One region of the Pseudocolwellia sp. G5-9 genome, then DNA from elsewhere that is predicted to be linked to it. Evidence: predicted binding sites of a transcription regulator. Region 1 holds the regulator's gene; the other holds the start of a gene.
What was found. Region 1 encodes MetJ, which represses methionine synthesis genes. Its sites were predicted from a motif close to TAGACGTCTAGACGTCTA; they were not measured.
Positions count from the first base shown of each region.

Region 2: serA (phosphoglycerate dehydrogenase) is a predicted target of MetJ. The motif match lies at 9,704-9,721, and genes of this name have one in related genera.

Region 1 covers NZ_CM147893.1:3,607,468-3,618,377, forward strand. Annotated here, with positions in the region: gene hflX (ribosome rescue GTPase HflX) at 1-122, shown strand, start outside; gene hflK (FtsH protease activity modulator HflK) at 166-1,311, shown strand; gene hflC (protease modulator HflC) at 1,315-2,199, shown strand; gene AC0L5Q_RS15550 (adenylosuccinate synthase) at 2,659-3,957, shown strand; partial or broken gene AC0L5Q_RS15555 (malic enzyme-like NAD(P)-binding protein) at 4,327-5,569, shown strand; gene AC0L5Q_RS15560 (hypothetical protein) at 5,748-6,161, shown strand; gene metJ (met regulon transcriptional regulator MetJ) at 6,171-6,500, opposite strand; gene metB (cystathionine gamma-synthase) at 6,706-7,863, shown strand; gene metL (bifunctional aspartate kinase/homoserine dehydrogenase II) at 7,891-10,359, shown strand; gene AC0L5Q_RS15580 (hypothetical protein) at 10,447-10,910, shown strand, end outside.
Region 2 covers NZ_CM147893.1:2,089,034-2,099,943, forward strand. Annotated here, with positions in the region: gene AC0L5Q_RS08940 (SLC13 family permease) at 1-87, opposite strand, end outside; gene cysN (sulfate adenylyltransferase subunit CysN) at 148-1,557, opposite strand; gene cysD (sulfate adenylyltransferase subunit CysD) at 1,683-2,582, opposite strand; gene galU (UTP--glucose-1-phosphate uridylyltransferase GalU) at 2,778-3,674, opposite strand; gene AC0L5Q_RS08960 (NAD-dependent epimerase/dehydratase family protein) at 3,733-4,752, opposite strand; gene tviB (Vi polysaccharide biosynthesis UDP-N-acetylglucosamine C-6 dehydrogenase TviB) at 4,985-6,265, opposite strand; gene AC0L5Q_RS08970 (peptide MFS transporter) at 6,635-8,155, shown strand; gene AC0L5Q_RS08975 (5-formyltetrahydrofolate cyclo-ligase) at 8,247-8,846, shown strand; gene rpiA (ribose-5-phosphate isomerase RpiA) at 9,004-9,660, shown strand; gene serA (phosphoglycerate dehydrogenase) at 9,780-10,910, shown strand, end outside.

The DNA of each region.
Region 1 (10,910 bases):
TTACTGATGAATCATATGACGAATTAGGTAACTGCTTACTGAATATAAAATTACCTAGTCGTGAATGGAATAAATTATTAAAACAAGATAACGCGGCAATAGAACGCTTTATCATAGATTAACAGACTGATATATTAGCAACAATTGTATTTATTGGAGAACACCATGGCTTGGAATGAACCGGGGAATAATGATAAAGACCCCTGGAAAAATAAAGGTGGAAAAAATCAAGGTCCACCTGATTTAGACGATTTGTTTAAAGATTTAGGTAATAAATTTGGCGGAATATTTGGTGGTAATTCATCAAATGGTGGAAAGGCCAGTAAAAACTTTTCTAGTATAGGTATTAGTATTGCTCTTATTGTTGCGATTCTTGTTTATGTATTTAGTGGTTTTTACACCATTAAAGAAGCAGAGCAGGGGATTGTTTTACGATTTGGTCAATATACCGGTAATGTGGAGCCTGGCCTTCGTTGGAAATGGACATTTATCGATAAAGTCATACCTGTTGATATTCAAACAACTAGAAACTTACCAGCTTCAGGTTTTATGCTTACGCAAGATGAAAATGTTGTTCGTGTTGAAATGCAAATACAATATCGTGTAGTTAATGCACGTAATTATATTTTCAGTGTTACAAATGCTGACGACAGCTTAAGTCAATCCTTAGATAGTGCATTACGATATGTTGTAGGTCATGCCAAAATGGATGATGTTTTAACAAGTGGCCGTGAAGTCGTAAGACAAGCTGTTTGGAAAGAACTAGAAGAAATTATCGAACCTTATAACCTTGGTTTAATTGTTGTAGATGTTAACTTTAAGGATGCTCGTCCACCTGAAGAAGTTAAAGATGCATTTGATGATGCAATATCTGCTCAGGAAGATGAAGTTCGATATTTACGTGAAGCCGAAGCTTATGCTCGTGGTATTGAACCAAGAGCTCGTGGTCGAGTGAAACGTATGGAACAAGAAGCATTAGCTTATAAAGAACAAATTGTATTAGATGCAGAAGGTGATGTAGCTAAATTTAATAAATTACTTCCTGAATATCAGGCGGCTCCAGTGGTTACTAGAGAACGTATGTATCTTGCCACTATGGAAAAAGTATACGCTAATACGAGTAAAGTTATGGTTGATGTAGATGGTGGTAATAACATGATGTATTTACCATTGGATAAAATAATCCAAAACCAATCATCGCAGTCTAATAGCGTAACGTCACAACCTAATATTCAGCAGCCTATATCAACTAGCTCGTCAACGACTACTAATAGTAATCGAGCTGATAGATTTAACAGTGGGAGAAACTAAGCGATGAAAAACTTTATTATTGCTATTGTTGCAGCATTATTTTTGCTGACTGTTTCTTCAGTGTTTGTTGTATCAGAAGGACAGCGTGGTATCGTATTTGAATTTTCAAAAATTAAACGAGACTCGACGACTGGAGATATGCTTGTATATGATCCAGGACTTCACTTAAAGTACCCATTCATCAACACCGTTAAAAAAATTGATGCTCGTATACAAACACTTGATGAAGGCGCAGACCGCTTTGTTACTTCTGAAAAGAAAGATGTAATTGTTGATTCATTTGTTAAGTGGCGAATTGTTGATTTTTCAACTTACTACCTACGTACAACAGGTTCTATTGATAATGCGAGAGCACTATTAAAACAAAAAGTAAATAATGGTTTAAGAACTGAATTTGGTTCTCGAACGATTAAAGAAATTGTTTCAGGTGACCGAGATTCTATTATGGAAAAAGCACTTGTTAGTGCCAAAAGTAGTAGAGAAGATCTGGGTATAGAAGTGATTGACGTACGAATTAAGGCAATAAATTTACCTGCCGAAGTAAGTGCTTCAATATATGACCGTATGCGTGCTGAACGAACAGCTGTAGCTAAAGAGCATCGCTCACAAGGCCAAGAGCAATCTGAAATTATTCGTGCAACGATTGACGCTAAAGTAACAGTAATGTTAGCTGAAGCTCAAAAGAACTCGTTTGAAATTAGAGGTAGTGGTGATGCTTTAGCTGCTAAAGTATATTCTGATGCATATACTAAAGATGCAGACTTTTATAAGTTTTTTAGAAGTTTAGAAGCATATGAAAACAGCTTTAATAGTAAGAATGATATTATGGTGATAAAACCAGACAGTGATTTCTTTCATTATTTAAAAAATCCTGCAGCAGCTAAATAATACTTTAACTTTTAGCTAGTATTTTTTAAGGCCATGATTTATTCATGGCCTTATCGTTTCTACCTATTTTAAATTACTGATAATAAATATATACAATAATCACTATTCATATAGTGTTTCAGTAGTAAGTTAAAACAGCTTAAATAAATATTACCCTTCAAAGTTAAATCCAAATATTCATGTTGACGAATAGCGTAAATATAAGAACACTCATTGAATATTTAAGCGATCATACTTTTAATTGCTGCTTTTATCTTTGAGTAGTTAAATAAATAGAACCACTAATGCATTGCGGCTTCATACCTAACTTACTAAATTTAAAAGCTATAATTGAGAGCGCCAATAAATATTGATTTGTATATTTTATAAACTCAATGAAAAGCCGTATTTAGTACTTGGACTGTCATTTCATATTTGATAGAATCCTCGCCTAATTTTTTCTATTAAAAATTTTCTAACATGGGTAAAAACGTTGTAGTTCTAGGCACTCAATGGGGTGACGAAGGTAAAGGTAAGGTAGTTGACTTACTTACAGATAAAGCTAAATACGTAGTTCGTTATCAAGGTGGGCACAATGCTGGTCATACTTTGGTAATTGACGGTCAAAAAACCGTATTACATTTAATTCCTTCTGGTGTATTACGTGAAAACGTAAAATGCTTAATTGGTAATGGTGTTGTTTTATGTCCGAAAGCATTAATGACCGAAATTAGCATGTTAGAAGAACGTGGTGTACCGGTAAGAGAGCGTTTATTAATTAGTGACGCTTGTCCTTTAATTCTTCCTTATCACAATGCATTAGATGCAGCGCGTGAAATTGCTCGTGGTAATAAACCAATCGGTACTACAGGTCGTGGTATTGGGCCAGCATATGAAGATAAAGTTGCGCGTCGAGGTTTACGTGTTGGCGATCTAATTAATACAGAAACATTTGCTGCAAAACTTAAAGAAATTATGGAATACCATAATTTTGCATTAACGCAATATTATAAAGTTGATGCGGTAAGTTACGAAGAAGTACTTGCTGATGCTCTTGCCGTTCGTGAAATTATTATTGGAATGATTGCCGATATTCCTGAACTTTTAGATCAATCTCGCAAAGCGGGCGAGTCTATTATGTTTGAAGGGGCTCAAGGTACTCTCTTAGATATTGATCATGGTACTTACCCTTATGTAACTTCATCAAATACAACGGCGGGTGGTGTTTCTACTGGTTGTGGTTTTGGTCCTCGTAATCTTGATTATATTTTAGGTATTACTAAAGCTTACACAACACGTGTTGGTTCAGGTCCATTCCCTACAGAATTAGACGATGAAATTGGTGAACACTTAGGTACAGTAGGTCATGAGTTTGGTGCCACTACTGGACGTGAGCGTCGTTGTGGTTGGTTTGATGCTGTTGCTATGCACCGTGCAGTGCAAATTAATAGTATTACAGGTTTTTGTTTAACAAAGCTTGATGTTTTAGATGGCTTAAAAGAACTAAAAATTTGTACTGGTTATAAAAAACCAAACGGTGAAATTATTACGGTTTCTCCTACAGCTGCCGAAGGTTATGAAGAAATCACTCCTGTATATGAAACACTTTCTGGTTGGAGTGAAAAAACAGCAGGTGTAACTCAACGTGAAAACCTTCCAGCTAACGCCATTGCTTATATCAAGCGTATTGAAGAAGTAACAGGTGTCCCAGTTGATATTATTTCTACGGGACCTGATCGTAATGAAACTATTATTTTAGTTAATCCGTTTGACGAGTAACTAATAAGTTCCTTTTGATTGAAGCCACTTTTTAAGTGGCTTTTTTATTGCCTGCTAATATTTCCTTTTTAACTAAATCGTTATTCATCAAGCTACACTACGACTATTATTATAAAATTTTTTATTATAATGTTTGTCCACCTGTATCTTTACATACTCGATTACCTAATAATTCTGTTTGTTTGTTAATACTTTAGTTTTTAATAGAGCATCTAAGTATTTTATATAGTCAAAAACTATTTAAAATACAAAGCAAAAGCAAGAGTTTCATGTTATTTTGTTGTGTCATTAAGAATGAGTCATAATTCGTATAATTTGTTCTTTAATGTGAAGTATTACACCTTACCTTTTATGTATTAGGATGCAACCATGACAGATTTCCGCCAGCAAGCTCTCGATTATCATCAATTTCCAACACCAGGGAAAATTAGTGTTGAATTAACTACACCCGCTGAAACAAGTTTAGATTTGTCGTTAGCGTATAGCCCCGGTGTGGCTGAGCCTGTTAGGGAAATTGCGAATAATCCTGATGATGTATATAAGTACACTGGCAAAGGAAATTCAGTTGCTGTTATTACTAACGGTACAGCTATTTTAGGTTTAGGTAATCTAGGTCCTATGGCCTCGAAGCCTGTAATGGAAGGGAAGTCTCTTCTGTTTAAACGTTTTGCTAATATCAATTCTTTCGATATTGAAGTTAAACACAATACAGTTGAAGAGTTCATTAATACTGTCGCTAATATTGCTGATAGTTTCGGCGGAATTAATTTAGAAGATATTAAAGCGCCAGAATGTTTTGTAATTGAAAAAGCATTAATTGAACGTTGCAAAATTCCTGTCTTTCATGATGACCAACACGGCACAGCAATCGTTACAGCCGCAGGTATGATTAATGCGCTAGAAATTCAAGGTAAAGATATAAAGTCTGCAAATATAGTTTGTATGGGGGCGGGGGCTGCTGCTATTGCCTGTATGGAATTATTGATTAAGTGTGGAGCTCAACGTGAAAAAATTTACATGCTCGACACTAAAGGTATTGTGCATACTCGCCGTGACGATTTAAATGAATATAAAAAACTTTTCGCTAATAATACCGATAAAAGAACATTAGAGGATGCCATAGAAGGGGCTGATGTTTTTGTTGGGGTTTCTGGACCCAATTTATTATCGGCTGAGCATGTAAAATTGATGGGGCCAAACCCCGTTATTTTTGCGTGTTCAAACCCAGATCCTGAGATAAAACCTGAGCTAGCACATGCCACAAGAGATGACCTTATTATTGCTACGGGTCGTTCGGACTATCCAAATCAAGTTAATAACGTTTTGTGTTTCCCTTTTATCTTTCGTGGAGCTTTAGATGTTCGTGCAAGAACGATTAATGATGAAATGAAAATAGCAGCGGTTCATGCAATCAGAATCATTAGCAAAAGAAGAAGTTTCACAAGAAGTTTTGGTTGCTAGTGGCGTGAAGAATTTAGTATTTGGTAAAGAATATATTATACCTAAACCTATGGACCCGCGTTTATGTGCAAATGTAGCGCGAGCTGTGGCACAAGCAGCGATAGATTCAGGTGTAGCCGCTTTAGAATTACCTGATAATTACATGCTCTAATTATCAGTTATATCGTTATTTGTGTTGTGAATTTGAGATCTTAACCAGAGTTCAGATTATCTTACATAATGATTATATTAAAGAAGGGCTAAAGCCCTTTTTAGTTTCCACTGAACCTGCATCTTGAATAGTAACGGGTATATAATTAAGATCTTGTTTTTATTTAAAGTGAAAATTGATGGAAGACGACCTACCAATAAGTATTACGGCTAGCGAAAAGTTATTAGCTCATTATGTCAAATTAAAGGGCATTATTAATAAACAAGAAGCGCATGTTAATTTTCAAACATTAGCGGCAGGTTGGTATGAGGATGAAAATAACGTTTTAACTATTCAGTTTTATATAGAAAAAAATGATGAATATTTACAACAAGTATCTATTGAAAGGATAGGTGATAAAATTGAAGTTGCAGATGATGTTATGATTTATGTTAACAACAAAGATATAAGCTGTTTTGTTGCGATCACTGAATCAGAAATAGAGTTATTAGATAAAGAGCCTAAAATATTATCAGGCTACATTACAATGAAAGTAAAAAAAGTGATTAATGAGATTGCTGAAAAACAAGGGTTGTTAACCTTGCCTTCATAAATTTATGAATTAATCGTCTTCAGTTTCATAAGCACTAAAGTCTGTAATACCTTTAGCCTCTAATATTTTACGAACGCTAGCAGGTAGTTTTTCAGTATTGTCTTTAGCTAAATCGTTATCATCAGGTAAAGGTTGGCCGGTAAAAGCATGTAAAAAGGCTTCGCATAATAATTCGCTATTAGTAGCATGGCGAAGATTATTAACCTGTCGACGAGTTCTCTCATCAGTTAAGACCTTAAGAACACGTAAAGGAATAGAAACGGTGATCTTTTTTACTTGTTCACTTTTTTTCCCGTGTTCGGCGTATGGATTAATATACTCGTCATTCCACTCTGCCATAAATTACTTACCCTTTAATATGGAATATCTGATTGAACAATATCAACAGACACTAATTCACTAATTTTACTGTTTGTGGGCGCTGAGTCAATAACGAATGTGTAGAAGTTTAGATGTCTAAAATTTCTTGACCAAGTTTAGTAAACCGTTTAGAGTTTTAGACATCTAAACATCTATTTAAAATTATACCTAGCTGGAGTCTCAAATGACTAAGAAAAGTATGGCAACAATAGCGGCAAGAGCTGGTATTCGTAGTGACAAGCAACACGTCGGTGTAGTGCCTGCAATACATTTAGCAAGTACCTATGCTCTAAAAGGCTTCAATGAAAAGCGTGATTATGATTATTCACGTACCGGAAACCCAACACGCTCTACTTTTGCAGAAGCGGTTGTTGAGTTAGAAGAAGGTACAAAAGGCGTTGTAACAAGCACAGGTATGGCAGCTGTACACCTTATTTGTCAATTATTATGCACAGATGATGTACTTGTTGTACCACATGATTGTTATGGTGGTAGTTACCGATTATTCACGCATCTAGCAAAAAAAGGCAATTTTAAGTTAATTATTGTTGATCAAAACGATGAAAATGCTTTAGCTGAAGCCCTTAAACAAAAACCTAAATTAGTACTGATTGAATCACCGAGTAATCCATTATTACGTATTGTGGATATCGAGAAAGTCACCAAAGCAGCACACGCTGTAGGTGCACTTGTTGCCGTCGATAATACTTTTATGTCTCCTCTTTTACAAAAACCTTTGCTTTTAGGTGCTGATATTGTGTTTCATTCAACCACTAAATACATTAATGGTCATAGTGATGTGGTGGGTGGCGTGTTAATAACAAAAGATGAAGCTTTAGGCGATGAATTAGCTTGGTGGGCAAATTGTATAGGTATAACGGGATCTCCTTTCGATAGTTACTTAGCATTAAGAGGCTTAAAAACATTACCTGTAAGAATGAAGCAGCATCAAATTAATGCAGCTAAAGTGGCTGTGTTTTTAAATGAACACGATGCTGTTGATGCGGTTTATTATCCAGGTTTACCTGATCATCCTGGTCATGATATTGCTAAAAAACAGCAAGCTAGTTTTGGCGCAATGATGAGCTTTGAAGTTAAAGGCGGTGTTGAGTCTGTAAAAAAACTCTTTAAAAATCTTAATATGTTTACGCTAGCTCAATCTTTAGGTGGTGTGGAAAGTTTAATTAGTCACCCATCGACTATGACACATGCAGGAATGGAAATATCAGCTCAATTAGAAGCGGGTATTACTCAGTCGTTAGTGCGGGTTTCTGTTGGGATAGAAGACGTAGACGACTTAATCGCTGATTTATCGCAAGGCCTTTTAGCTTCACAAAAATAAGAATAAACACAATTGATGTTGGTAAATATGAACTCAGTAAATGATATTGAACAATTAGTTAGTGAAAAAAATCAATTAGCTAAACACGCTGTACATGTGCACAAATTTGGTGGCAGTAGTTTGGCTAATGTTGAGTGTATAGAACGTGTCGTTAACATTATTAAAAATCATTGTAAGCTAAATGATTTTGTTGTGGTTTCAGCTAATGGAAAAACAACTGATGCGCTAGTGGCTATATATCAGCAAGCCGTTGAATCGTCAGCAGCGTTAAATGATTCTATTGTTGCGTTGCAAAAGGCTCAATTGTCTTTAATTAAGAGTTTAGTATCAAGCCATGTAAGTCATTTGGAGCAATTACTGGCTCAAGATATTGAGGCGTTAAAAGGCTGGGTTGTTCATACTGACCTTAATCACGTAGAAAAAAATGAAGCGAATATACTTGCGCTTGGTGAAGTGTGGTCAGCACGTTTATTATCTGCGGTACTAAATGAGCGCGTATGTGCAAGTTATTATATTGATTCGCGCGATTTTCTTGTGGTAAATAATGATCAAAATTGTGTAGTAGACGATACCTTAAGTCATCAGCAATTTAATACCTTATTACAAACTAAACAATTAGCTGTAATAACTGGTTATATCGCTAAAAATGCAGCTGGAGAAAACTGTACATTAGGTCGAAATGGCAGTGATTACTCGGCTACTATTGTTGCTTCGTTAGTGGGGGCATTAAACGTGACTCTTTGGACAGATGTTGATGGCATTTATAGTGCTGATCCTCGTATTGTTCCGCTAGCAAGAAAATTACACCGCTTACCTAATGGTGTTGCCAAAGAACTAGGACGACTAGGTAATCCAGTATTACATGCTAAAACGTTACAACCCCTTGAAAATCATAGTACGCATTTACATATAGCGAGTAGTTATGATCCTCATACAAGTGGTACTGAAATAGGACGATTTGGTCAAATTGCTAAATCTGAACTTTCAGTCACTTATCTTAATGATTTAATTTTAGCTCAATCTACTAGCTTAACTGGATCGTATGGTGAGTTAGCCATCAAACAGTTTTCTGCAATTTGTTCAGATATCAGTACTGGTTTTGTTGTTATTACACAAGACAAACAAAAGGCATTAAGTCAGTGGTTAGCAAGTCATGATACGGAAGTGTCATTTACTCCTGTTTCAATTTTAGCCGTGGTAGGGCATGAAGTATCTAAACATGGTGATGTAAAAGCGAGATTTAAACGGGCATTGAAAAAATACCAGCCTATACATATTGTTAGTTCTACTAATGAGCATAGCTTAATTTCTATTTTACCTCAGGTATGTAGTGGAGAAATGGTGAATAACATTCATCACGACATAACAAAAGATGCTCGTCATATTGGTGTCGTTATTGCTGGGTTGGGTAACATTGGAGCACGTTTTTTAGAGATGTTACCTGCGCAAGTTGATCGTATTCCTGCACTTGAAAATGTTCATGTAGTCGGTTTGATCACGTCTAAAAAAGCATTAATTAAAAGTGACGGGATCGATGTGACTCAAGCCTTATCTCTGTATGAAAGTGAGGCTAAACCTTATGATCAGGATAATTTACTTTCGTGGCTAGCTAATCATCCCTATGATGAACTGATTGTTGTAGATATAACACCAAGTGAAACTTTTAGCTTGTTATATCAAGATTTTTTTGAACAAGGTATTCATGTTATTGGTGCTAATAAATGGGCCGCGTCGTCTTCGACATCTCAGTATAATAAATTAGTGAGTACGGCTAAAAAACATCATAGCTTATGGTTAGGAAATACGACCGTTGGTGCAGGGTTACCTGTTAACTTTGCTATTGCAAATTTATTAGAGTGTGGTGATTCTATTCAAGAAATCTCGGGTATCTTTTCAGGTACTCTTTCTTGGTTATTTGAAACTTATGATGGCTCCGTGCCTTTTTCTGAATTACTAAAATCAGCATTAGCACAAGGGATAACCGAACCCGATCCTCGTGAAGACTTATCAGGTAGAGATGTACAACGTAAGTTATTAATTCTAGCCCGTTTAGCTGGTTTTGAACTTTCGCTTGATGACATAGATTGCCAAAATTTAGTCCCCGAACATTTACAGCACTTAACCACCGAAGAATTTCTTAGTAAAGCCGAGCAGCTTGATACTTATTTTGCAGATAAACTGAAAGACGCCAATAGTAAAAATGCTTGTATACGTTATGTAGCATCGTTTGTTTGTGAAAATGATAATCAAGCCAATATTAAAGCCAAAGTCAGTTTAGAAGTGCTCCCTAAAACAGATGCTTTTGCTAATCTTACCCCTTGCGATAATATTTTTAAGATTGTTAGCCAATGCTATAAAGATAATCCTTTAATTATTCGGGGCGCAGGGGCTGGGAGAGATGTTACAGCAGCAGGATTACACTCAGATTTAGCGATTATTTGTAAACAGCTTATGCATAAACAACAGCAAGTTAAATTAAAAGGGATTGCTTTGTAAAGTGAATAATAAGTTAATTTACTTGTCTCTTTTCAAATATTTACTAGTCTTAATGTATTGTAAATATTTGAAGTTATTTTGTAAGCCATGTCTTTAAAGCATACTCAAGATACAAACTTTACCAAAAGTGTTAAAGAACTCTCTCGACAAATTTTTGGTAAAAGTTATAAAAAAGAATCTATGCTTGACCGAGCTATTGATTTCTTTGCTCAGCTGAGTCCTTCTCAGGGGCAAGAGGAACCTAAAATAAAGTCAGGTACTAAAGCGTGTAAAGAGCTTGAACTTAGAGAGTTAGAACGAGAACAAAGGCATGAACACTTAGACACTCTTTGCCGAGATATTATTGCATTATGTGAAGGAGAAAGTTTCGTAGAAGATAACCGTAAATCTTCTCAATTACTTGCTACCATTCAGCTTCTTAGTCCGAGTGAAGGGAGTAAGGTTGCACTATCTAACGAGTTAAATAAGCCTTTATATAAAGCAGTGTTATGCCTAAGATTACTCGATCGACTATGTATTGATAATGCGATTACCGAACCTTATATTAAAGA
Region 2 (10,910 bases), 1.5 Mb from region 1:
TACGCGTTCAGGTACATGTTGAAACTTTACTAGGCCGGCAAAGGTTGCTATAAAAATAGCAACCATTAACCATTGAGATACGTCCATTAAAAAGAGCCTTTGGTGTATAAATTATAATAATTCATAGAGTCTAGCTCTTTAAAAGGGCTATTTAGATTTTAAAATATCTCGAGCACCCCAATGAGGGAAGTGTTTACGAACCAATGTATTAAATTCGATTTCGAACTCTGAATAGGTTTTTGCATCTTTAGCATCAATCGCATGATTAATCATACCCGCACCTACCGTGATATTACTTAAACGGTCGATAATAATAAATGCGCCAGATGTCTTGTTGTCGTTGTAAGCATCAAAATGTAACGCTTCTTCCAACTCAAAGTTTACTGAACCAATTTCGTTTAATGCCAGTTGGTCAACATCAATTTTTTTCATGTTGTTTACATCGATACGATGTTCAACATTAATCGCATGCCCTGCTGTCATTTTACTACCATGTTTAATGTAGTAATCACGACCCGGTTCAAGCTCGTCTTCATGCATCCATACCACTGTGGTATTAATTTCTTTAGACGTGATCGGTAAGTTATCTTTCTTAACAATTAACTCACCACGGCTGATATCAATTTCAGTGTCTAATGTTAGTGTAACCGCCATGCCTTTATCAGCACGCTCAATTTCACCTTCAAAAGTAACAATAGACTTAACGGTACTTTCTTTACCTGATGGTAAGGTAACAATTGAATCACCAACACGTACATGTCCTGATGCCACCGTCCCCGCAAAACCACGGAAGTCTAAGTTAGGACGGTTTACATATTGCACTTGAAATCTGAACTGAGTAAAGCTTTCATCACCATCAACTTTAATGGTATTTAATAGCTTCATCATAGTAGCGCCTGGGTACCAAGGCATGTTTACACTTTCGTCTACTACGTTGTCGCCGTTTAACGCTGAAATAGGGACAAAACGAACATCTTCAAACGCTAAATCGTCAGCAAATTCACGATATTCTTTTTTGATTTCTTGGTAACGGTCTTGGCTATAATCAACCAAATCCATTTTGTTCACAGCAATTAATACATGCTTAATACCTAATAATGAACAAATAAATGAATGGCGACGTGTTTGTACTTGTACACCATGACGCGCATCAATCAATATAATCGCTAAATCACATGTTGAAGCACCCGTTGCCATGTTACGTGTATATTGCTCATGGCCCGGAGTATCTGCAATAATAAACTTACGCTTATCTGTAGCAAAATAACGGTAAGCAACATCAATAGTAATACCTTGTTCGCGCTCTGATTGCAGACCGTCAACTAATAAAGCTAAATCAACAGCTTCGCCGGTAGTACCTGACTTTTTGCTGTCTTTTTCGATGGCAGCTAATTGATCTTCAAAGATCATTTTTGAATCGTGTAGTAAACGACCAATTAAAGTACTTTTACCATCATCAACGCTACCACATGTAAAGAAACGCACCATTTCTTTGTTTTCATGCTGTTTTAAATAAGCTTCAATATCTGTTTCAAGTAAGCCTGTGTTTGGACTCATGATTGTTCCTTTCGAAATATATGTGACGCGCTTATGCTGTCACCTAATTTACGTTTAATTTTTACTGTATTGCTAGGTGTTCTAGGCAATACGAATAATGTTATCTTTACGAATAAAAGAGTTATTTAGAAATAACCTTCCATTTTCTTCTTCTCCATTGAACCAGATGAATCATGGTCAATTACACGCCCTTGGCGCTCAGAAGTTTTTGTTAATAACATTTCTTGAATAATTTCAGGCAAAGTTGTCGCGTCAGACTCAACAGCCCCTGTAAGTGGGTAACAACCTAATGTACGAAAACGTACATTTTTCATTTGTATCTCTTCGCCTTCTTCAATCGGCATACGATCATCATCCACCATAATTAATGTACCATCGCGTTCAACAACAGGACGTACAGCAGATAGGTATAAAGGAACAATTTTGATGCTTTCTAGATAGATATATTGCCAAATGTCTAATTCTGTCCAGTTAGATAATGGGAAAACACGAATACTTTCACCTTTATTTACTTTACCGTTGTAGATATTCCACAACTCTGGACGTTGGCTTTTTGGATCCCAACGGTGATTTTTATCACGGAAAGAGTAAACACGTTCTTTAGCGCGAGATTTTTCTTCATCACGACGAGCACCACCAAAAGCAGCATCAAAACCATATTTATCAAGGGCTTGTTTTAAGCCTTGAGTTTTCATAATATCGGTATGTTTAGCACTACCATGAGTAAATGGGCCAACACCGGCGTCAATCCCTTCTTGGTTTTTATGTACTAATAATTCAAAGCCATATTCTTTAGCCATTTCATCACGAAAGGCGATCATTTCTTTAAACTTCCACGTAGTATCTACATGTAATAAAGGAAATGGAATTTTACCCGGAGCAAAAGCTTTACGAGCAAGGTGTAATAATACAGCTGAATCTTTACCTACGGAATAAAGCATAACAGGGTTATCAAACTCTGCCGCAACTTCGCGCATAATGTGGATTGATTCAGCTTCAAGTTTCTGTAAGTGAGTTAAATTCATCGCTGTAATACTAACTTTTAGTAAAATATAAGTGCGATTATAATGACACAGCTAAGTCAACACTTCCATATAAGAAATGACTTGGTTAGACGAAATAAGAATAAATAAAATTAGAAAGATTGGTGTGTAATAAAAAAGACCTATAACAAACGTTATAGGCCTTTACATTTATAAAGAAGGATTTAAGTTTTTCTATTAACAAACAAGTTGCTTTACGTAAGCTCTAAATTCTTCAGCTATTTCAGGATGGCGTAAACCATACTCAATATTCGCTTTCATATAACCTAGTTTAGAACCACAATCATGTGATTTACCTGTCATATGAAATGCTTCAACGGTTTCTTTTTCCATCAATGCATCTATTGCATCAGTTAACTGAATTTCGTCACCGGCACCTGGACGTGTAATAGCCAGTAGGTTCCAAATTTCAGCTGATAATACATAACGACCTACAACGGCTAAATTAGATGGCGCATCTTCAACATCAGGTTTTTCAACAACTGCCGTCATAGCTTTTGACTCGCCGGCAACTAACTCTTCGCCACCGCAATCAACTACACCGTAGTTTTTTACTTGATCCATAGGTACTGGCTCAACCATAATTTGGCTATGTCCTACTTCGTCAAATCGCGCAAGCATTGCAGCTAAGTTTTCTGTTTTTAGATTAGCGGTAGTTTCATCTAAAATGACATCAGGTAACACAACAACAAAAGGTTCATTGCCTATAATTGGGCGAGCTTTTAATACCGCATGACCTAAACCTTTTGCTTCGCCTTGGCGTACATGTAAAATCGTAATACCTTTAGGGCAAATAGCTTGAATTTCTTCAAGTAGCTGGCGCTTAACACGTTTTTCTAAGGTTGTTTCTAATTCAAACGATTTATCAAAATGGTTTTCAATCGCGTTTTTTGATGAATGAGTTACCAACACAATTTCTTTGATACCTGCGGCAATACATTCATTCACAATGTATTGAATGAGAGGCTTATCAACTATAGGCAGCATTTCTTTTGGTATTGCTTTAGTGGCAGGTAACATACGAGTTCCTAGACCGGCAACTGGAATTACTGCTTTTTTAATTTTGTTAGTCATCAATTTTCCTTATTGTCTTCGCTTTTTTTAAACTGTTTATTAATCATAACGTTATGTTTTATAAATTACTTACGTACCAAGTCATAGCTTTTTCAATACCTGACTGAATACGATATTCAGGATCGTATCCTAATAAGCTATTGGCTTTACCTATATCAGCTTGAGAATGCCGAACGTCTCCAGCTCTAAACTCTCGGTAAACCGGCGATTTTTCATAGCTAATATCATTTGTTTTTAAGGCATTTTTTAAACTATCAAATAAAATATTTAGTGTTGTTCTATCGCCAACAGCTACGTTGTATACATTGTTTTTAGCTTCATCATTTGAGGTAGCGGCTAAAATATTCGCTTGTACTGCGTTTTCAATAAAACAAAAATCTCGACTAGTTTCGCCATCACCATTAATAAATACATCCTCATTATTAAACATGGCCGATGTCCACTTAGGAATAACGGCAGCGTAAGCACCATCAGGATCTTGTCTTTTACCAAATACATTAAAGTAACGTAAACCTATAGTATTTAAACCATAGGTTTTAAAAAACACATCAGCATAAAGTTCATTAACGTATTTAGTTACGGCATAAGGTGATAATGGATTACCAATATTTTCTTCAATTTTAGGCAGTGCCGGATGATCTCCATAAGTAGAACTAGATGCAGCATAAACAAATGTTTCAACTTTAGCTTCTTTTGCTGCAACCAGCATGTTTAAGAAGCCAGTCACATTTGCTGAGTTTGTCATAATAGGATCAACAATCGAACGGGGTACAGAACCTAAAGCAGCCTGATGTAGAATATAATTAACATCGGTTACAGCTTTATGACAGTCTTCTAAGTTTCGAATGTCACCTTCAATAAAAGAAAATTTAGCCCACTGCTCTGTTGATACTTGAGCTTGAACTTCATCTAAGTTCTTTTGGTGGCCTGTAGCAAAGTTATCTAAGCCGACAACTTCTTGATTTAATAAAAGTAATGTTTCAATTAAGTTAGAACCAATAAAACCTGCACAGCCAGTCACAAGCCATTTTTTAGAATTATTTTTTAAGTTGTCTTGAATTTCTTGATATCGATTCATTGAATGTTCCATTTATGGATGAGAGATAATTTTATTATAATAGAGATATGAACCACCTAAATACAAAAACAGTATAACATTAATAAGTGAAGGATTTTAAGCCTCAAAAGCTATAGCTGAATAAATTTCAGGTCTTATAAAAATAATCAGTATCTAAAAAAGAAAAAACCAAACGTTTACATGAGTAAAGGTTTGGTTTATGTTTTTGATGTTTAGATTTGTTAAATACCGTTTATAAGCGGATATCCGAAAAATCCATGTCTAACATATATTTTAAATCATAAATAATATGCTCGGTTTTCATCAGTGCTTTAATATCACTATTGCTCATTGCTTTAAACTGATTATGTGCCACGGCAAAAATAACAGCATCGTAATTACCTGCCTTTGGCTCAGAGATAAGATCAACATTATATTCATGTTTTGCATCTTCAGGATTTACCCAAGGATCGTAAACATCTACATTCATTTGGTATTCAGCAAGCTCAGATAAAATATCCACAACTTTAGTATTTCGAACATCAGGACAATTTTCTTTAAATGTTAGCCCCATTACTAATACATTTGCACCATTCACTTGTAACTTACGCTTGATCATTGTTTTAGTTAATTGAGAAACAACGTATTCAGCCATACCATCATTAATTCGACGACCAGCAAGAATAACTTCTGGATTATAACCAATAGATTGAGCTTTATGCGTTAAGTAATATGGATCAACACCAATACAATGTCCGCCAACTAACCCAGGACGAAATGGTAAAAAGTTCCATTTAGTGCCTGCCGCTTTTAATACTTCTTCGGTATCAATACCTAATTTATTAAAAATTACAGCGAGTTCGTTAATAAGAGCGATATTCAAATCACGCTGAGTGTTTTCAATTACTTTTGCCGCTTCTGCCACTTTAATAGATGAAGCTTTATAAGTACCCGCAGTAATAATTGAACCATAAAGCTGATCAATAAACTCTGCTATTTCAGGCGTTGAACCTGATGTTACTTTTAGAATATTAGTAACACGATGCTCTTTATCACCCGGATTAATTCGCTCGGGGCTATAACCAGCAAAAAAATCTTTGTTAAAAATGAAGTCTGAATGCTTTTCTATCTCAGGGATACAAACTTCTTCCGTTGCACCGGGGTAAACCGTTGACTCATAAACAACGATATCATTTTTAGAAATGACTTTTGCCAGCATTGCGCTTGCTTTCACTAAAGGTGTTAAATCAGGTTGTTTGTGTTTATCGATAGGTGTTGGTACCGTAACAATATAAACGTTACAGCTTTTTAGGTCTTCTACATTACACGAATAGCTAATATGCTTTGATTCTGCTAATTCTTCAGAAGAAACTTCTAGCGTGAAATCATGCCCTGATTGTAATTCTGTAATGCGTTTTTCATGTATATCAAAACCGACCGTTTGATACTTTTTACCAAATTCAACAGCTAAAGGTAAACCTACATAACCTAAACCAATGATACCAATTTTTACATCGTTTAATGATTGCGACATTACTATGCAAACCCGTTCGTTAAAATTTCAAATAATTATTCTTATCTTACTATTAAACAATAAACAAAATAAACCTATAACGTAAATAATACTCGTACGACTAATTTATTGTTATCTCTAATATAAAAAAATTTTACATATCAAATATTTTATACTTTATATTAGTTCTGTATTTATAAACTCAATGCCTGCTAAGTATTATAGAAAATCATGTACTTTTAGAGTTATTGAGCTTTATATATAAACAGTTCAACTGATTTATTTGCTTTGTGTGGTATTTTTTAAATAAAGTCAATTTCACACGGTTTAATGATTAACTTTCTTTAGAAAAAATCAAACGATAATACAACAATAAAAAAGGTAATGTGAATGGAACAATCATCACAAGATACAAAATTTTTCGGCCATCCTACTGGGTTAACAACGCTATTCTTTACAGAAATGTGGGAAAGGATGAGTTATTACGGTATGCGCGCCTTACTTGTTCTCTTTATGACAGCTACCCTGCAAGAGGGCGGATTGGCATTAACCGTAGCAACAGCTGGTGCGATTTATGGTTTGTATACAGGTAGCGTTTATTTTATGGGGCTTCCCGGCGGTTGGATTGCCGACAGGTTACTAGGGGGGCAAAAAACCGTTTGGTATGGCGGTATAATTATCACCATAGGGCATATAGTACTTGCCCTACCTAACGATAAAACGTTTTTTGTTGGTTTAATACTCGTTATTTTAGGTACTGGATTATTAAAACCGAATATTGGCGCTATGGTAGGCCAGCTATATTCATCAAAAGACAGACGCAGAGATGCAGGTTATGCTATTTACTATATGGGCATTAATTTAGGTTCTTTCTTTGGCTATATTATATGTGGCTACTTAGCAACCAATATGGGATGGCACTGGGGCTTTGGTGCTGCTGCTGTTGGTATGGGCTTAGGCTTAATACAATATAAGTTAACATCTCCAAAGCTAAATGGTGCGGGCCTTGTCCCCCCATCTCCTTTATCACCCAAAGGAGCCAAAACGGCCTGGCTAGTTATCGTTGGCTTTTTAATTACGGTAGCCGTTATTACAACACTTGTTTTTCAAGGAAAAATTATAATTAACGCGGTTGTTTTAGCTCAATACACGGCGATTACGTTCTCTGCTATTTTTGTATTATATTACGCTGCTATTTATATGTTTGGAAAACTCTCTAAAAGCGAAACACTCAGGTTAACCGCATTATTATTAGTATGTGTTGCTTCCGCTTGTTTTTGGTCTGGATTTGAGCAAGCTGGCTCATCACTTAACCTATTTGCAAGAGACTACACAGATAGAATGATAGGTAGTTTTGAAATCCCTCCTGCATGGATGGGTTCTGCTAATGCCTTTTTCATTATTATTTTATCTCCCTTTTTTGCTGCTTTGTGGATGAAACTAGGCCAAAAATTAGTAACTCCTGCTTATGGCCTTAAATGTGCTATTGGTTTAATCATTATGGCAAGTGGCTTTCTTATTATGTTTTTTGCCGCGCAATACGCAGCATCAGGATTAAAAGTAGCCCCGTATTGGCTTATAGCAACTTATTTTCTACATACCGTGGGTGAATTAATTCTTAGCCCCACCGCATTAAGTGCGGTTAGTAAATTATCACCTAAGCGTTTTGCAGGGCAAATGATGGGCGTATTTGTATTGACCTACTCTATTGGTAATATTATTTCAGGTTTACTAGCTGGAAGTTTCGATCCAAATAACGTTGAACAAATGCCATCACTGTATATTCAAATTAGTTTATTTAGTATCGGTATAGGTATCGTAATTTTATTGCTTAGCCTTAAAACTCGATTTTGGGAATTACTCGCAGAGCAAGAAGGTAAAGAAGAAAAAAGCTCGCCTCAAGTAGCCTAGCCAATAAATTTCCTCTAACATATGCTCGTATGTTAGAGGACTCCCTCCTCTATAGAAGCAAAGTTAAAGCAACAATACAGGTGATGTTATTTTGAATAGCAGAATAGAGCTAAGAAAAACGATTAGAGAAAAACGATCATCATTAACTCAGCAAGAACAAGCTAATGCTGCAGCACAACTACTTAATCAATTAACGTCTCATACCAGCATACTTTCAGCACAACACATTGCTATTTATTTAGCTAACGATGGTGAGCTGAATACCTCTGCTTTTATTGATTGGTGTTGGAAACACAATAAGCAGGTATATTTACCGGTAATTCACCCTTTCAGTAAAGGCCATTTGTTATTTTTAGAATACACGCCAACGACCCCTATGCTTAAAAACCGCTTTGGAATTTTAGAACCTAAACTCGATGTTCGTCTTATTCAGCTAATACATAACATAGATATTATTTTTACCCCCTTAGTTGCCTTTGATAAATCAGGTGCTCGCTTAGGTATGGGCGGTGGGTTTTATGATAGAACGTTACAAAAATGGTTTGAGCACTATAAAACCAATAAAAACGCACGCCCTTATCCAATAGGTTTAGCACATGATTGCCAGCTTGTTGATTCTGTTCCTGTTGAAGATTGGGACATTCCTATTCCTAACATTATAACCCCCAGCCAAAACTACTCATTTAAATAAATATCCAACGCTAGCCGCTCAACCTATCGCTTTCATTACGATAGTTGGTGTATAATTACGCGCATAAAAAATGTTCATTATCCACGCTATGTTGCTTCAATAAAATTCAGCACTAGAGTGATACTTTGTTTGCTCATATATAAGTTTAAGGCTCATCATGACACAAGACGATATGAAAAAATCTGCGGCAATTAAAGCTCTAGATTTCATTAAAGATGACACGATTGTAGGTGTTGGAACAGGTTCCACAGTTAACCACTTTATTGATGCTTTAGCGACGATAAAAGATCGTATTACTGGCGCTGTTTCAAGTTCTGAAGAGTCAACCAAACGTCTTCAAGCACACGGCATTGAGGTTTTTGATTTAAATAACGTTGACGGTATTGATGTGTATGTAGATGGTGCTGATGAAATTAATTCACACATGCATATGATCAAAGGTGGCGGTGCAGCACTCACACGAGAAAAAATTGTTGCAGCCGTAGCAAAAACCTTTATATGTATTGCAGACAGTTCAAAACAAGTCAGAGTTTTAGGAACATTTCCATTACCTGTTGAAGTTATTCCTATGGCCAGAAGTTATGTTGCTAGAGAAATAGTTAAATTAGGCGGTGATCCTGTATACAGAACAGGTGTAGTAACCGATAACGGAAACGTAATTCTCGATGTATATAACTTAGACATAATTGATCCAATCACATTAGAGAAAGACCTTAATGCCTTGGTAGGCGTTGTAACTAATGGCCTGTTTGCTAATAGAGGTGCCGACACACTTATTATTGGTACACCTGAAGGCGCAAAAATAATAAATTAGTGCTTTAGAGTTTAAGCACTATATGCTAGTTTATACATACATTTGGACATCTAAACGTCCATAACTTTAAATTTTGTTAGCCACTGGCTAAACCCATTCATTAAGAGAATTTAAATATCATGAGTACTAATTCACTCGCTAAAGAAAAAATTAAAATTTTATTGTTAGAAGGTGTTCACGAAAGCGCACTTGAAGAACTAAAGTCACAAGGTTATAACAATATAGAATATTTAAAAACGTCTTTGTCGGAAGAAGATTTAATAAAAAAAATTGCTAATGTTCACTTTATTGGTATTCGTTCACGTACTAACCTTAATGAAAAAGTACTTAGCCACGCTAAGAAACTTGTTGCTGTTGGCTGTTTTTGTATTGGTACTAACCAAGTAGATATCAAAGCAGCCCAATCATTAGGTATCCCAGTATTTAACGCACCTTTCTCAAATACTCGTTCAGTTGCTGAATTAGTATTAGGTGAAACCTTATTATTACTTCGTGGTATTCCTGAAAAAAGTGCTAAAGCACACCGAGGTGAGTGGGATAAATCAGCTGCGGGTTCATTTGAAGCTCGTGGAAAAACACTCGGTATTATTGGTTACGGCCATATCGGTATGCAGTTAGGTGTTCTTGCTGAAACTGTTGGTATGAAAGTTAAATTTTATGATGTAGAAACTAAATTACCATTAGGTAATGCAAGCCAAACACCATCATTACGCGCATTACTGCAAGAATGTGAAGTTATTAGCTTACACGTTCCTGAAAACCCGCAAACTAAAAACATGTTTGGTGCTGAAGAAATTGCTAACATGAAAGATGGCGCTATATTAATTAACGCATCTCGCGGTACAGTCGTTGATATAGATGCACTAGCTGACGCATTAGCAAGTAAAAAGCTATCTGGCGCTGCTATCGATGTATTTCCTGTTGAACCTAAAGGTAATGATGAAGAGTTTGTTTCACCATTACGTGCTTTCGATAATGTTATTTTAACACCACACATTGGTGGTAGTACAAAAGAAGCACAAGAAAATATTGGTTTAGAAGTAGCAAGTAAACTTGCTAAGTATTCTGATAATGGTTCAACTTTATCAGCAGTTAACTTCCCTGAGGTATCATTACCAAGCCATGGTGGTAAAGGTACAAGCAGGCTATTACACATACATCACAACCAACCAGGTATATTAAATAAAATTAACTTAGCATTTGCTAAATTAAATATTAATATTGCCGCTCAATATTTACAAACAGACGAT